2 regions of the Arthrobacter sp. D2-10 genome follow, and region 2 is predicted to be linked to the other one. Evidence: riboswitches for the same ligand, from Rfam matches in the RefSeq annotation. Region 2 holds a riboswitch; the other holds the start of a gene.
The links. Region 2 has a riboswitch for S-adenosylmethionine ahead of metX (homoserine O-acetyltransferase MetX). Riboswitches for the same ligand answer to the same signal wherever they lie in the genome.

Region 1 (7,386 bases), 1.0 Mb from region 2:
GTTGTCGAGGATCAGATCGGCCTGCTGCGCACTGATGAGGTCGGATGGTGTGGGTTCGTAGCCGTGGATCTCCGTCCCGACCTTGGTGATTGATTCCACGCGCACGTGATTGCCGGCCACCGTGCGGGTAAGGTCGGCGAGCACCGAGAACGTAGTCAGGACGACCGGCCGCGGATCCTCGCCGGCTCCGGTTCGTTCCACCCGCGGTCCAGTACAGCCCGAGAGCAGAAGAACGGCGATCATTAGGAAAGCCGTAACCAAGAATTTCGGCATACCGAAACCATAGCGCTGAGCGAGTGTTTTCGCCACCGCCCGCGGGGCGCCCCCTCGACAGCGACGCGCCCCGCGGTGCAAGGTGGCACCATGGCTTTTTATGTTGAGTACACCGTGTCGGCCGCTGCCGATGAGAAGTTTGAGATGCCAGTCAGCGACGAGGAATCGGGTTACACAGTTCCACTCACTGAAACTGACGCGCCCGTAGTCACAGCGGGCGCGCTTCCCATCCGAAGCGGTGTCTTCGGCTCGTCGGCGGAGGAGGCTAGAAAGGCTGCCGAGGAAATCATTGCGCACAGCAAGGCGTCAGAAGCGAAACTGTATGAAGATGGTGACAACTCAGACCAGATGGGTGCCGGCACACTGATTGCAAGCTACGCCGAAGGTGTCGGCTGGACCGACCGTTAGACACCAACTATGAGGCACGGAACGTCTTCAGGATCGACACACAACTTCAGGATCAGCACACACGGAGGGTATGAGGGATGAGCAACGAATCGCAGTATGAAGAAGAGCCGCGCCAGCACACCGAACAGCCGGCGGAGGGGAAGCCCTCCCAGGATCCTGCTGATACGGGGATACACTCGCAGGACCCGGCTGAGGGCGCAGATACCGAATCGGAAACCTCTGACGACTCAGGGCAAGACTAGAGGCGAGTGGCCCGCCAGCAGTAGGTCAGATACGGGAGCGGCAGCACGGCGTCGGCCTCGTGGCCGAGGTGGTCGTGAAGATACCAGCGCAGGTTCGACTCGACCTTCGCACGGACACCGGGAGAAGCGTTCTGGTAATAGCTGCGGGACCGGCCGAGTTCCACGATGTCCGGAACCCGAATGGACTGCGCCCAGCCGACTACCTTCGATTCCGGTACCGAGAATCCGGGGCCGAGGGCAGGGCGATAGCTGGGTTTGAAGACATCGCCAGCGTGCATGATCCTCGAGAGCCGGTGCACCCAGGGCATGCTCACATCCAGCTGGTTCCAGACCAGAGCGAAACTACCACCCGGGATGAGGATGCGCGCAGACTCGGCGCTCGCGGCAACAGGATCGCACCAGTGCCACGCCTGCGCGATGGTGACAAGGTCGACGCTCGCGGTATCGAGTCCGGTCGCCTCCGCAGTGCCCTGAATCCTTCTGACATCGGGAAGGTGCTGGGCGAGGATTGAAAGCATGTCGTCAGAGGGATCGACTGCGGTCACGTCCGGGCAGCGCAGCGCCAGCTCCCGTGTGAACTTACCGGTTCCCGCGCCGACGTCTGCGACGCGTTGTGTCCCCGCCGGCACCAACCAATCCACGGATGCAGCAGGGTAGCCGGGACGGACACGGTCATAGCGTTCACTGTCCTGCAGGTAGCCCCGCGCCATCTCACGACGGCGGTGCGCGGCGAGGCGCGGACCTCCAACGCCCATGACGGCAACTCCTGGATTGACGGGTACAGCCGGACGGCTACAGAACCCGTCAATTAAATCATCCGTCGGCAGTCCCGGTCCCGCTCGCGAATGTCAGTCGGTGGTGCAGGGGGCAGCCCCGGCCGTTCCGGGCGTATGTGGAGCCCAGTCGGGGAAGGCCCGTGTCTCCACTGCAGGCACCCAGCGTCCGGCGTCAACCACGTAGTCCGTTCCCAACCCGTTCCTGATCAGCGTAGCGAGGCCTGCAAGCAGCCTGTCGACGTCGTCGTGCCGGGAGCCCAGGCCGAAGCTGGCGCGGAGTGATCCGGAGGGCAGGCCGAGACGCTTCAGCAACGGGTGCGCGCAGAACTTCCCGTCGCGAAGCCCCACGCCATGCTCAGCGGAAAGATATGCGGCGACGAGGCCGGCGTCGTAACCGTGAACTGAGAAGTTCACCACTCCTATCGCATCGGTGCTGTCCGAGAAGATACGGTGCACCGTCACGCCGGACAGGGCGGCAAGCCCTTCAATCAGAGCGTTCCGGAGAGCCGACTCGTGCGCGAGCCATTCATCCGCATCGAGAGCCGCGAGGACTTCTGTCGCATGCGCGAGCGCTGCCGCGCCGAGGACATTCGGGGAGCCGCCCTCATGCCGGGCTGGGCCGGTTGTCCAGGCCACCGAATCAACCTTCACCGTTTTCACAGCTCCGCCACCGGCGAGGTGCGGCGTCCCGGCGTCGAGCCAGTCAGGCCTCCCAACCAGCACACCGGCTCCGAAAGGGGCGTACAGCTTGTGACCGGAGAAAACGACGTAGTCGATGCCATCCCTGACCAGGTCCAGCCGCCGGTGCGGGGCCAACTGGGCGGCGTCGACGACGATGCGCGCCCCGTGCTCATGCGCCACACGGGCGAGCCGGTCGATCGGTAGGATCTCCCCGGTGACGTTCGAGGCGCCCGTCACGGCGAGGAGACTCACACGGCCGGACTCCAGTTCTTCCTCCAACGCAGTCAGCGTTCCTTCGATGGTCTCTGCTGCGACGATTCCGCGGTGAGGGCGGTCGAACCAGGGGAGGAGGTTGGCGTGGTGTTCCAGGTCGAGGTAAAGAACCTCCCCGTCCACCGGTACGCAGCCCGCCAGGAGATTGAGGGAATCCGTGGTGTTGCGGGTGAAGATGACCGCGTCGTCTTCTCGGCCACCGACGAAGGTCCTGACCGTTCTCCGAGCGTTCTCATACAGAGACGTTGAAATCTGCGAAGCGTATCCGGCACCCCGATGAACGCTCGCGTAGTAGGGAAGAACGCGCTGCACATAGTCATTTACCGACTGAAGCGCGGGCGTAGATGCTGCGTAATCCAGGTTGACGTAGCGAACCGTCGCGCCGTCAATCACCGGTGCCTGCAGTTCTGCGCCGAGAACTGCAGCAAGTGGTGCAGTGGTCAGCCCATCAACGTCTTCGAGAAGTGCATTGGTCACAGGAATTTACCCCACAAATTCTCATGGGGCTCCACCGAGGTTGGCCCCGCGCTTGCCGAACCAATTTTCTGGACGGCCTGGTCGTCACCCGGGGCACCCCACCGCGGAAGGAGGGTTGCCGGCCAGCAAACCGGGGTTTAGCGCTGGCACTCGTGACCTAGTAGTTCAGAATAGGGCAGTCCCGAATAAGATGCGGATTTTGTTACGCGGCGTTGTCAGGCGCCGGCGCCTTTCTGCAGGAGATCGTCCAGCGAGGGGTTGAGCATCTTCAGCACATCGTTGTGCAGAATGCTGTTGGTAGCCAGTGCGTTCCCGCCGAAGGGGCCGTCAGCACCTTCGAGTGATGTGAACCGCCCGCCGGCCTCCGTAACAATGGGCACCAACGCAGCCATGTCGTACAGATTCAATTCCGGTTCGCATGCGATGTCCACTGCACCCTCCGCGACCAGACAGTACGACCAGAAGTCGCCATAAGCGCGGGTACGCCAGACCGAGTCGGTGAGCGACATAAACTCGTCTAAGTTCCCGCGTTCCTTCCACCCGGTGAGGCTGGAATAGGAGAGGGAGGCGTCCTCCAGCCGGGAAACGCTCGAAACCCGCAGGCGGGTTGCCGCGGCAAGCGACTTGCCCATGAACGCACCGGTTCCGGTCGCCGCCCACCAGCGCTTGCCCAGGGCAGGAGCGCTGACGACGCCGACAACCGGACGACCCTCATCAACGAGGGCGATGAGGGTGGCCCACACCGGAACCCCTCGGACGAAGTTCTTGGTGCCGTCGATCGGGTCGATGATCCATCGCCGGGAGCCGGCGCCGCTGCTTCCGAATTCCTCACCGAGAACGGCGTCGCGGGGGCGGGCTCGCGACAATTGTCCGCGGATAGCTTCTTCGGCCGACTTGTCGGCATCCGTGACCGGAGTGAAGTCAGGCTTGGTTTCAACCGCCAGATCCTGTGCCTTGAACCTCGACATGGTCTGGTCGTCCACGGAGTCGGCCATCACATGGGCAAGGCGGAGGTCATCGTTGTAGCTCTGGAGGTTCATACCCTTCAACCTATATGGTCAGGGCTTCCAGATGCGCCAGGCCGGAACTGGCGCGCTGGCGTGGACATGGACGACTTTCAGAACCACGATCTTAAACGAAAGAAAGGCGCACCGGCCGATTGGCCGGTGCGCCTTTCCTGGAAGCTCTAAGACTTAGAGAACGGAGATGTTCTCAGCCTGGGGGCCCTTGGGGCCCTGGGTGGTCTCGAAGCTGACCTTCTGGTTCTCCTCGAGCGAGCGGAAGCCGCCGGAGTTGATTGCGGAGAAGTGAGCGAAGACGTCAGCGCCGCCGTCATCAGGAGCGATGAATCCAAAGCCCTTTTCAGCGTTGAACCACTTGACTGTACCTGTTGCCATTTTTTTATTCCTTGAGTGTGAGGATCCCCCCGTACTTCGGGGTTCCCGTCGCGGTGTTCATTTCGCCTGCAAAAAAAGCTTTCGAACTCCGTAGAGAAATCAAGGCTTAACATTCGTGCGCAACACAACAACTTCCATCAGTCTAGCAGGCATTGGGCCGCTGTAAACGCATTTCTTATTGCAGGCCCAATTCCTTGGTTCCCTGGGCGGGTTCAATGCCGGCGCCGAGAAGCCGCCGCAGGGAAGCAAGGCGTACGGGGCCGGACTCTCCGGCTGCCCCGGAATCAACCCATCCGTCCAGTCCGCAATTGACCGCAGAGTCGTCGTGCCTGCACCCTCGTTCACATTCTCCCGTTCCGGGTGCGAGGTCAGGGAATGCAGCAAGGATGCGGTCGGCGTCGACGTGGGCGAGGCCGAAAGAGCGTATCCCGGGCGTGTCGATGATCCAGGTTCCGGGGGCCGAATCGGCGGCTTTCAGCGCGTACGCCGAAGATGAGGTGTGGCGTCCGCGGCCGGTCACCGCGTTCACGCCGCCGGTTGCACGATTCGCTCCAGTAAGGGCATTGACGAGCGTTGACTTGCCCACGCCCGAGTGGCCCAGAAGCACGCTCACCCTACCGTCCAGAAGACCCTTCAAATGTGCCACCGCACCGGGCGCCAAGAGGGCGGATGTGCCGCTGGCCGAGGTTGTTGCCACGGCATCGGGGGTGGACGCGGTCTGGCTGGTGATGATCGGCAGGTCAAGGTGCTCGTAATTGGCCAGCAGTTCCGCAGGATCCTTCAGATCCGCCTTGGTGACGCAGAGCAGCGGCTGGATGCCGGCGTCGTACGCGGCGACCATGGCGCGGTCGATGAAACCGGTGCGGGGTTCCGGGTTGGCGGCCGCCACTACGATCACCAGCTGTTCAGCATTAGCAACCACCGCGCGTTCCACCGGGTCGGTGTCATCGGCGCTGCGGCGCAGGAGAGTCAGACGATCCTGTATCCGCACCAGACGGGCCAGGGTGTCCGGCTCGCCGCTGACGTCTCCCACGAGGGAGACAAGGTCCCCGGCCACGACGGGGGAGCGGCGGAGTTCGCGTGCACGGGCAGCGATGACCACCCGCTCCGCCTCGGTGTCCTCGTCCACTATGGCTGTATACCGACCGCGGTCGACCGTGATGATGCGTCCTGTCACTGCATCGTCGTGGGCCGGGCGGTCTTTGGTGCGCGGACGGGAGCCCTTCTTGTTCGGCCTGATGCGTACGTCCGACTCATCCCAGGAGGAGGTCCCGCGCCGGGAACCGGCTGGTGTCACCGCGAGCCGCTCGATTCGGCCGTGGCCGTCAGTGCTTCCCAAAGGGCAGGGAACTGCGGCATGGTCTTCCCGGTCGTTGCGATGTTCTCGACCTCAACGCCCTCAACGGCAAGACCCAGGATCGCTCCAGCGGTGGCCATGCGGTGGTCATCATAGGTCTGGAAACGGCCGCCGTGGAGTGCGGCCGGACGGATGATCAGGCCGTCTTCGGTCTCTTCCGCGTCACCACCCAGACGCGTGATCTCGGCGACCAGCGCTGCCAGCCGGTCAGTTTCATGCCCGCGCAGGTGGGCGATGCCCGTCAGTAAGGACGGTGACTGGGCCAAAGCGCACAGTGCCGCGACGGTGGGTGCCAGCTCGCTCGTGTCAGCCAGTTCAGCGCCGCTGACCACTCCTGATCCGCGGACCACGAGGGTGGAATCGTCGGTCAGCTCGACCTCCGCGCCCAGCATCGGAAGGATGGTCCGCCATTTCTCGCCGACCTGCGTGGTGTCTCGCGGCCAGTGCGGCATGCGGACGGTGCCCCCGGTTGCGACCGCGGCCGCAAGGAATGGCCCGGCGTTGGAGAGATCGGGTTCGATCCGTACGTCGAATGCGCCGATGACTCCAGGCTCCACACGCCAGGAATTTGGGACGGAGTCATCCACGGTGACGCCGGCCTCACGCAGCACCCGAACCGTCATGGCGATGTGGTCCAGGCTCGGAACCTTCGCGCCCGAATGCTGCAGGTGAAGGCCGTTGGTGAACCGGGCGCCGACGAGAAGCAGTGCCGAAACAAACTGCGACGAAGCGCTCGCGTCAATAACCAGCGGCCCGCCCTCAACCGCGCCGGAGCCGACGACGGTGAACGGGAGGGCGTCGTCGTCATTCTCAAGCTGGACACCGAGGCCCCGGAGCGCGCTGATCACGGCACCCATCGGACGGCGACGGGCGTGGGGATCGCCGTCGAAGGCAGTCCGGCCGTGACGGAGCGCAGCCAGCGGGGGCACAAAGCGCATGACCGTGCCTGCCAGTCCGCAATCAACGCTTGCATCGCCCGACGCCCCATCGGGGATGGGGGTGACAAGAAGGTCCGGCCCGAAACTGCCGTCACCGTCGACCTCCTCGACACCGGCACCGAGCGACCGCAGCGCATCGACCATCAGTTGCGAGTCCCGCGAATGCAGGGGAGCGCGCAGCCGGCTTGGTCCGTCGGCAAGCGCAGCGAGTATGAGGTACCTGTTGGTCAACGACTTTGAGCCGGGGACCTCAACGGTTGCATCGACGGGACCTTGTGCGTGGGGTGCAGGCCAGAATGACGTGGCCGATGGTGCAGCGGACAGCGCGTTCATTCCCCTTAGCTGCCCGTGACTTCCGAGGCGGTCTTGCGCACAGCCTTCTCGGCCTTCCTGATGCCCTTCTTGGTGTCGTGAGTGAGCGCCAGGGCGTTACGACGGGCATCTTCGGCGAAGTGTTCCGCGCGCCAGGCCCAGCTCGGACGGCCGTTGGTGTCCACCGCTGCAAGCAGCACGGCACCGATCAGGGAGATGTTCTTGAGGAGCTGATTGCGCCGGTCCTTGCGC
Region 2 (7,386 bases):
GCGGTATCTGTCACGGCCGACGCTGAGTACTGCCCCTGTTTCGGGGTGAACCAGAATCCTGGTGAAACTCGGTGCGTGGGCTGCGAGTTTTACTGCGGTGTCCGGATCGATCGGTCCGTACCCGTCCAGCAACCCGTTCGAGCAGCCAGCAAGGTCGGGCACGCTACCACGAGCGTCAGAGCCAGAACCGGAACCGGAGCCGGAGTCGGAACCAGGGCCCGCCGCTGTGGCATCCGAACCGGTGCCGACACTCGCAGCCGCACCGACAACCGTGTCGTTGAGGGAAGCCGGTGCCTTCTGAAGATCGCCTGGCTTCGGGTTCGCACTCTGTTCGGTGGTACGGTGCCAGTCTTCCCGGCGGTGGCCCAGGAGCGTCATGACGGGGACTGTGACGAACACGTTCGCGCCGATGCCCCGGTACCCCGTGCCCTTCTTCGGGTCTCCGGTGCAGGTGTGGGTCAGGACGTCCGCAAAGACATCGGCACGCAACTGCGATAGCGTTCGTGGCTCTTCAGGTCCCTGCAGTGAACGGGCCGCGGCGTCGACCCGGTTGAAGATTCCGTGCGCCTGCTCCGCGGGCAGATACGCGCCCAGCCATGCCATGCCGTCTTGCTCCGGCTGCACGCTCACGTCCCGGTCCTGCACCGCCCGAGCCTTCCGCTCGATGATCGATTCAGGATGCAGCTCCTCCCGCAACCTCCGACAACGCCTAGCGAGCTTCGGCCGGGTCAACCCGCCTGCCGTCTCCAGAATCGTCTGTTCGAATCCGGCCAGGGACTCGGCTGGAATGGCCCCGGATTCCTCGACGATGACCTGTGCCTGGACCTGGCTGATTCTGCCGTCATCGAGCGCTTTCCACGTCCCCGGCAGGTTCTCGGTTAGGCGTAGCGCTTCACCAAGCATCATCTGCGCGGTCCGGGCGGGTACCCGCAGCAGTGGGGCGATCTCCTGCGCAGCCAGCGTGAAACTGAACCGCGAATCCAAGCTTGCGGTCCGGGTGCCCTCCTCCCGGTGCACCCCATGGAACACATCCGCCACCAGGCAGGCCCGCCGGGCTGCTACCCAAGAAGCCAACCGGTCCGCAGCCCGCAGCATGTCAAGAATGTCGCTCAGTGCCCGCGACCGAGTCATCGCACCCGGTTGCCCGGACCTTTGCGACCGCCGTGCGTGCGGGGACGTTGCTTCCGTCAACCGCGACATCAACTCATACGGGGAAGCTTCCTCCACCACAGCACGGGCGTGCGTATCGATGCCGGATTCGTTCAGCCCGTCGATCTCCCAGCCGAAGGCGGCTTCAAAATCATCCTCCGACCAATCCCGAGACGCCTCGGCATACATCTCATCAAGAGCCGCCTCATAGGCGTCCCCACCAACCTCCGCGCTCCCCAACTCCATACAAAACACTCAATCATCCACCACCGACAATTTCGGATCCGGACTCGGAGGCTGATGATCATCCTGCCGGCATTTCCCAACAGCGGACGAGGATGATCTGTTCAGGTCCTCGCAGCACGTTTGAAGCATCTACTCCCGTTGCTCCTGCGTTGCTCTAACTACCGAATGGAGCCAGCCCGAACAGAAGGCCACCCAACCTTCGGGGCTAAGCAGCGCCGTCGTCGTCGTAGAAGGCCGCGTGCAGGGCGGGTTCCAGCTGGCCGATCTCCGTGAGGAATGCGTCATGGCCAATAGGAGAGGTAATGGTATGGACAGCCACATTACCCGGCAGTGCAGACGCCAGCTCGAAGGACTGGGCCGGCCAGTAGAGACGGTCCGAATCAACCGCAGCGATGAAGAATTTCGCTTTCGTGTCCGCCAGGGCTGTTGTCAGGCTGCCACGGTCACGGGCAACGTCATGGCTCATCAGCGCTTCGGTGAGGACCACATAACTGTTGGCATCGAACCGGCGAACCAGCTTATCCGCCTGATGATCGAGGTAACTCTCAACCTGGTAACGCCCCCGTTCGTGCGGCAAGGCTGCCCCGAACGGCTCCTCAAGCCCCTGCGCAGCCCGTCCGAACCGATGGCCAAGCTCCGCCTCTGAACGGTAGGTGATATGCGCGATTCGCCGTGCCAGCCCCAAGCCCGTCTCCGGACCCGCAGATCCGTAGTAATCTCCGCCGGCAAACCGTGGATCCAGCCTGATGGCCTGAACCTGCGCCTGCGCAAAGGCAATCTGCTCCGCTGTGCTCGCCGCACCGCAGGCGATGACGGCGCAATTCCGTACTCTCTCGGGATGGGTGACCGCCCATTCGAGAGCCCGGGCTCCTCCCATCGAGCCGCCAAGCACGGAATGCCAGGTGCTGATCCCGAGCAGATCGGCAAGCAACGCCTCGGCACGCACTGAATCGCGGATGGTGACGAAGGGAAACCGCGAACCCCACGGCCTGCCCTCCGGATCAAGCGATGCAGGTCCAGTCGACCCGTAACAACCGCCGAGCATGTTGATGGAGACCACGAAGTAGCGGTCGGTGTCGATGGTGCGGCCCGGTCCCACCAGTCCGTCCCACCACCCGTCTTCCGTTGATCCCCCACGGGCTACGTGGGAACTGCCGGTGAGCGCATGCTCGACGAGCACGGCATTGGAGGCATCAGCGTTGAGGGTGCCCCACGTCTCATACGCGAGTACGACGTCGGGCAAGTGACCGCCCGTTTCCAGCGTCAAGGGACCGACGGAAAGCCGTTGGACGACGACGCCCTCCACCTTTGTTACCTGGGGATGCGGTTCAACCGTGGTGATGCCTGTCAATCCTGCCGCCTTCAGAGCTCGCGCTTGCTCCTGCACGCCACATGCAGGGCCTGGTCGTCACCCGGGGCACCCCACCGCGAAGGAGGGTTGCCGGACAGCAAGCCGGGGCCGCCGGCGGGCAGAACCCACCGCACTGTCACTCGTGACCTCATACAAGAGAACCCGAAGAGGGCAGGAAACGGCAACTATTGTGACTCGCGGTGAAACAGACGGTTGCGTCGGGGCGCTCAGAGCCGGCGCGGACGCAGTGCTTGAGTGGGGCCGTCTCGTCTATGGGTAACGGCGGCCCCACCCAAGGGGAACACCCATTGGGTGTCCCGGCAGGAAGATCCGGCGGTCTCGGAACCGGCCTCCCTGTGTGACTCAACTATGCGTGGCCGACCTTGGGTTTTACTTGGACCTTCAAGTCCTCTCATTGTGACTTAGGCAACCCTAAGTCGAGGCGTCCATCACAAAGTGCCAAAATGGGGCCATGCGCCTGGATCATGTGTCTTATGCCTGCGAACCCGACGGTCTGACTGCCACTGCGGAGCGGATTTCCGACGCTCTGGGCATCGAATTCGTGAAGGGTGGCGTCCACCCACGATTCGGTACCCGCAACATGATTTTTCCTCTCGTCAATGGTCAGTACCTTGAGGTTGTGGAGGTACTCGACCACCCCGCCTCGGACAAGGCGCCCTTCGGCCAGGCCGTACGCGCGAGGTCGGAAGCGGGCGGCGGATGGATGGGCTGGTGCGTCGCCGTTGACGACCTCGCCCCCTTCGAGGAGCGTCTGGGCCGCAGCGCGGTTCCCGGCAACCGCAAATTCCCCGATGGCCAGGAGCTGACCTGGCAGCAGATCGGCATCAAGGGCCTCATCGCTGATCCGCAGGTTCCGTACATGATCCGCTGGGACGACGGCACGCAGTCCCTCCACCCCTCCCAGGCCCGGCCCGCATCCGTGCGGCTCAGCGCCCTGACTATCGCAGGCTCTGCAGCGCGTGTCACAGAATGGCTTGGCACTCCCGTAAGCCACCCGCTCGATGACGTGGACGTGGAGTGGATCGCTCCCAACGGCACTCCCGGGATTATGTCGGTCACCTTCGAGACTCCGAAGGGCGCAGTCCAAATCTAGCGTCGCCAATAAACGGCTGTGGCCCCGGCTCGTCAGAGCCGGGGCCACACTTGTTTCCGCCATGAAACAGTTTCGATCAGTTCCCGATCCCGATGGCCGAGCCAAACAACGCGAAACCCACAAAACCGGCGATGTCGAGCAGGGCATGCGCCACCACGAGCGGCATCACCCGCTTGGCACGGGTGTAGGCGTAGCCGAAGATCAGCCCCATGATCACGTTGCCGATAAACGGTCCGATTCCCTGATACAGGTGATAGCTCCCACGCAGTAGTGCCGAGGTCACGACAATCGCAGCAACTGACCAGCCGAGTTCCCGGAGCCGCTCGAAGAGATAGCCGACCACGATGACTTCCTCCAGGACTGCGTGCCGGAGCGCGGACAGCACGAGCACGGGCAGGGTCCACCAATAGGTGTCCAGGGCGGTTGGAATGATCGCGGTGGTGATGCCGAGCGCCCGCCCGGCGGCGTACACACCAAGGGTCCCAATTCCGATGACGGCCGCCAACGCCACGCCCAGACCGAAATCGACCTTCGGTTTGCGGAAGGTGAAACCGATGCGTCGGAACGCTGATTTCCCGGGTTCCGTCAGGAGAAAGAGCACCAGGACCACCGGAACCAGCGCAAAGAAGATGCCCAGCAACTGATAGGTCAGGTCAAAGTACTGCCGGTCATCGAGCACGGGATTCAGACGCGTGGTCTGGACGGACAGTGGCGCCTGGGTCAGCTTGTCGATCAGCTCGACAATCGCATACACCCCGGCCTGGCCAAGTGACAGTCCGAGGACGATCAGAATCTCAGCCTTGATTCTCCCTCCGCCAGCCGGAGAAGACGACAACGACGACGACTGGCTGGTCCTTGCGGTTGACATGCCTTCATGGTGCCGTACCGGACCGTTCCGACCAAAGCCCGCACGTCACCGGACAGCCCGCGCCACCGAACAGCCCCGCGCCAAAAGAACCCCGCGCCAAAAGAACCCCGTGCCGGAACCGTCCCGTGCCTGGATCAGCGCACACGTTGCCCGGCGCGCCACACCGCATGGGTCAGCTGCATCCCGGGGCGGTAGGCCAGATGCGTCGCGGACGGCGCGTCGAGCAAGTGCAGATCCGCGCGGTGTCCGATAGCCAGTGAACCGACGGCCAAAGAACCGACAGCCAGTGAACCACCAGCCGGTGCACCGCCGGAAAGGACACCGTCGGAGGCGGAGACACCGTCGGACGCGGAGGCACCGCCGTCGTCGGCTGAGCGTTCCCGACGGAGGGCGAGGGCACCACCGTAGGTTGCCGCCCGCACAGCCTCGTGGACCGTCAGACCCATCTGCAGCACCGCCGTCGCCACGCAGAACGCCATGGACGTGGTGTAGGACGTGCCCGGGTTGCAGTTTGAAGCGAGCGCAATCGGGATTCCCGCGTCCAGCACTTTACGGGCGGGCGCGAGGGGTTGCCGGGTGGACAGATCGCAGGCAGGCAGGCAGGTGGCAACGGTCCCCCGGGTGCCGGGTCCGCCCTCCCAGTCCGACCATGAGCCGGCGAGCGCGTCAAGGTCCGACGACGACAGGTAGTTCACATGGTCCACGCTCGCCGCCCGCTCCTCCACCGCGAGCTGCACGCCCTCCCCCGGTCCCAGCTGGTTGCCGTGAACGCGCAGGCCCAACCCCGCCTCCCGGCACGCCCGGAGCACTTCCCGGCTATGGTCAGGGGTGAAGGCACCGGTCTCGCAGAAGACGTCGGCCCACCGGACGTAGGGGCGGACCGCGCTGAGCATCGGTCCGGTGACGGCCCGCACGTAATCGTCCGCGTTCCACCCTTGCGGTACGAGGTGTGCGCCGAGGAACGTCACCTCGTCGGCCACAGCGGCCGCGAGCCGTGCGCTGCGCGCTTCCTCATCGACGTCGAGCCCGTACCCCGTCTTTGTCTCAAGGTAGGTGGTGCCTCCCGCCATAGCTTCCGCAGCTCGCGAAACCAGCAGGGCGCTCAACTCTTCGTCGGGGGCGTTGCGGGTGGCGTCCACCGTGACGGAAATGCCTCCGGCTGCGTAGGACTGTCCGGCCATCCGCGCTTCGAATTCGGCCGTCCGGTCCCCGGCAAACACGAGGTGGGTGTGGCTGTCCACCCAGCCCGGAAGGCAGGCACGGCCCGCGGCATCGTAGTGGTGGTCAGCGGCCGGTGCGTCGCGCGTCGCGCCGATCCACACGATCTGCTCCCCCTCGAGCACGACGGCGGCGTCCTTCAGTACCCGGTGCTCTGCGTCCTGTGTCATGAGCTCGCCGATGTTTGTGAGAACCGTTGTCTTTGCTGTCATGGGCGTGCCTTCTCTGAGATCGCCGATACATCAGGGTTCACTGCTGCATCAGGGTTCACTGCTGCATCAAGGTCCACCGCGGCATCAAGCCGGGAAATGGCGGCGGAGAGGAGGACCGCCGGCTCTCCCAGCCGGACATGGCTGCCGTTGCGAGCAAGCACTTCCCCACCGACGACGACGGCGAGCACGTCCTGCGCTGTTGCCGTCAGCGCCAACTGGTCCGCGGAAGAGCCCGCTGTGCGGGTCGACCGCGGGTCAAGGACCATCAGGTCACACACTTGACCAGGTTGAAGCCCCGCAGCGCGGCGCCCGAGTGCCCTGGAACCACCGGCAGTAGCAGCACGCACCAGTTCTGCGGGTGAGAAACATCCCCGTTGTCCGCTGGCCAGCCGTTCGCCGTGTTCCAGCGCCCTCATCTCAAGCCAGGGGTCGACGACGGCGTGCTGGTCAGTGCCCAGCGCCACCACTGCGCCGGCATCACGGAGAGCGGTGGCAGGGCCTATCCCGTCGGCGAGATCCGCTTCCGTGGTGGGGCACATGGCGATGGTGACCCCCGCCGTTCCGAGAAGTTTGACGTCTTCCTCGTTCAGGTGGGTGGCGTGCACCGCCGTGAGCCGTTCGGACAGGAGGTTGTGGCGGGCCAGCAGCCCGGCAGGCGTGAATCCTGTCGCGTCAATGCAGTCGCGGTTCTCCGCGGGCTGTTCGGAGAGGTGGATGTGGAGCGGCACGTCAGCGGGAAGGTTTTGCGCGATGAACGCCAGGGCCGGTTCATCGACCGCGCGTACGGAGTGGATCGCCGCGCCGACCGTGACCTGAGCGGTGCTGTACTGCTTAGCCATCGCGTCGCGCAGGGACTTCCACCGGGTGAGCCAGGACCGGGCGCTTCCATCGGTGAAACGTGTCTGTTCAGGCAGCACCGAAGCGCCGAACCCCGACGAGAGGTAGCAGGTGTCAAGGAGTGTGAGGCGAATCCCGGCGGCAACCGCAGCGCGCGCCAGTGCGAACTCCATGGCGTGCGGGCCGCGGTCGTCAGCTGAGCCATACGGGGTACCGTCCGCACGGTGGTGCAGGTAATGGAACTCGGCCACGCTGGTCCAGCCGGCCCCAACCATCTCGGTGTAGACAGCGGTGGCAAGTTCCTCGTACAGCTGCGGGGTGAGGAGACCCGCTGCCCCATACATTGCCTCGCGCCAGGTCCAGAAGGTGCCGGAGCCGGCGTGTGTGCGGC

Region 1: another riboswitch for S-adenosylmethionine. It lies ahead of M1D74_RS10595 (aminotransferase class V-fold PLP-dependent enzyme); the one in region 2 lies ahead of metX (homoserine O-acetyltransferase MetX).

Annotation. Positions count from the first base shown of each region.
Region 1 is NZ_CP096431.1:2,268,022-2,275,407, reverse strand. Features, by position in the region: gene M1D74_RS10615 (metal ABC transporter substrate-binding protein) at 1-243, opposite strand, end outside; gene M1D74_RS10610 (hypothetical protein) at 364-681, shown strand; gene M1D74_RS10605 (hypothetical protein) at 759-923, shown strand; gene M1D74_RS10600 (class I SAM-dependent methyltransferase) at 920-1,678, opposite strand; gene M1D74_RS10595 (aminotransferase class V-fold PLP-dependent enzyme) at 1,772-3,130, opposite strand; SAM riboswitch class IV at 3,174-3,288, opposite strand; gene hisN (histidinol-phosphatase) at 3,346-4,170, opposite strand; gene M1D74_RS10585 (cold-shock protein) at 4,324-4,527, opposite strand; gene rsgA (ribosome small subunit-dependent GTPase A) at 4,703-5,824, opposite strand; gene aroA (3-phosphoshikimate 1-carboxyvinyltransferase) at 5,821-7,155, opposite strand; gene M1D74_RS10570 (DoxX family protein) at 7,161-7,386, opposite strand, start outside.
Region 2 is NZ_CP096431.1:1,250,939-1,258,324, reverse strand. Features, by position in the region: gene M1D74_RS05825 (DUF222 domain-containing protein) at 1-1,395, opposite strand, end outside; gene metX (homoserine O-acetyltransferase MetX) at 1,601-2,737, opposite strand; SAM riboswitch class IV at 2,762-2,894, opposite strand; gene M1D74_RS05815 (VOC family protein) at 3,219-3,860, shown strand; gene M1D74_RS05810 (CPBP family intramembrane glutamic endopeptidase) at 3,937-4,728, opposite strand; gene M1D74_RS05805 (amidohydrolase family protein) at 4,863-6,158, opposite strand; gene M1D74_RS05800 (formimidoylglutamate deiminase) at 6,155-7,386, opposite strand, start outside.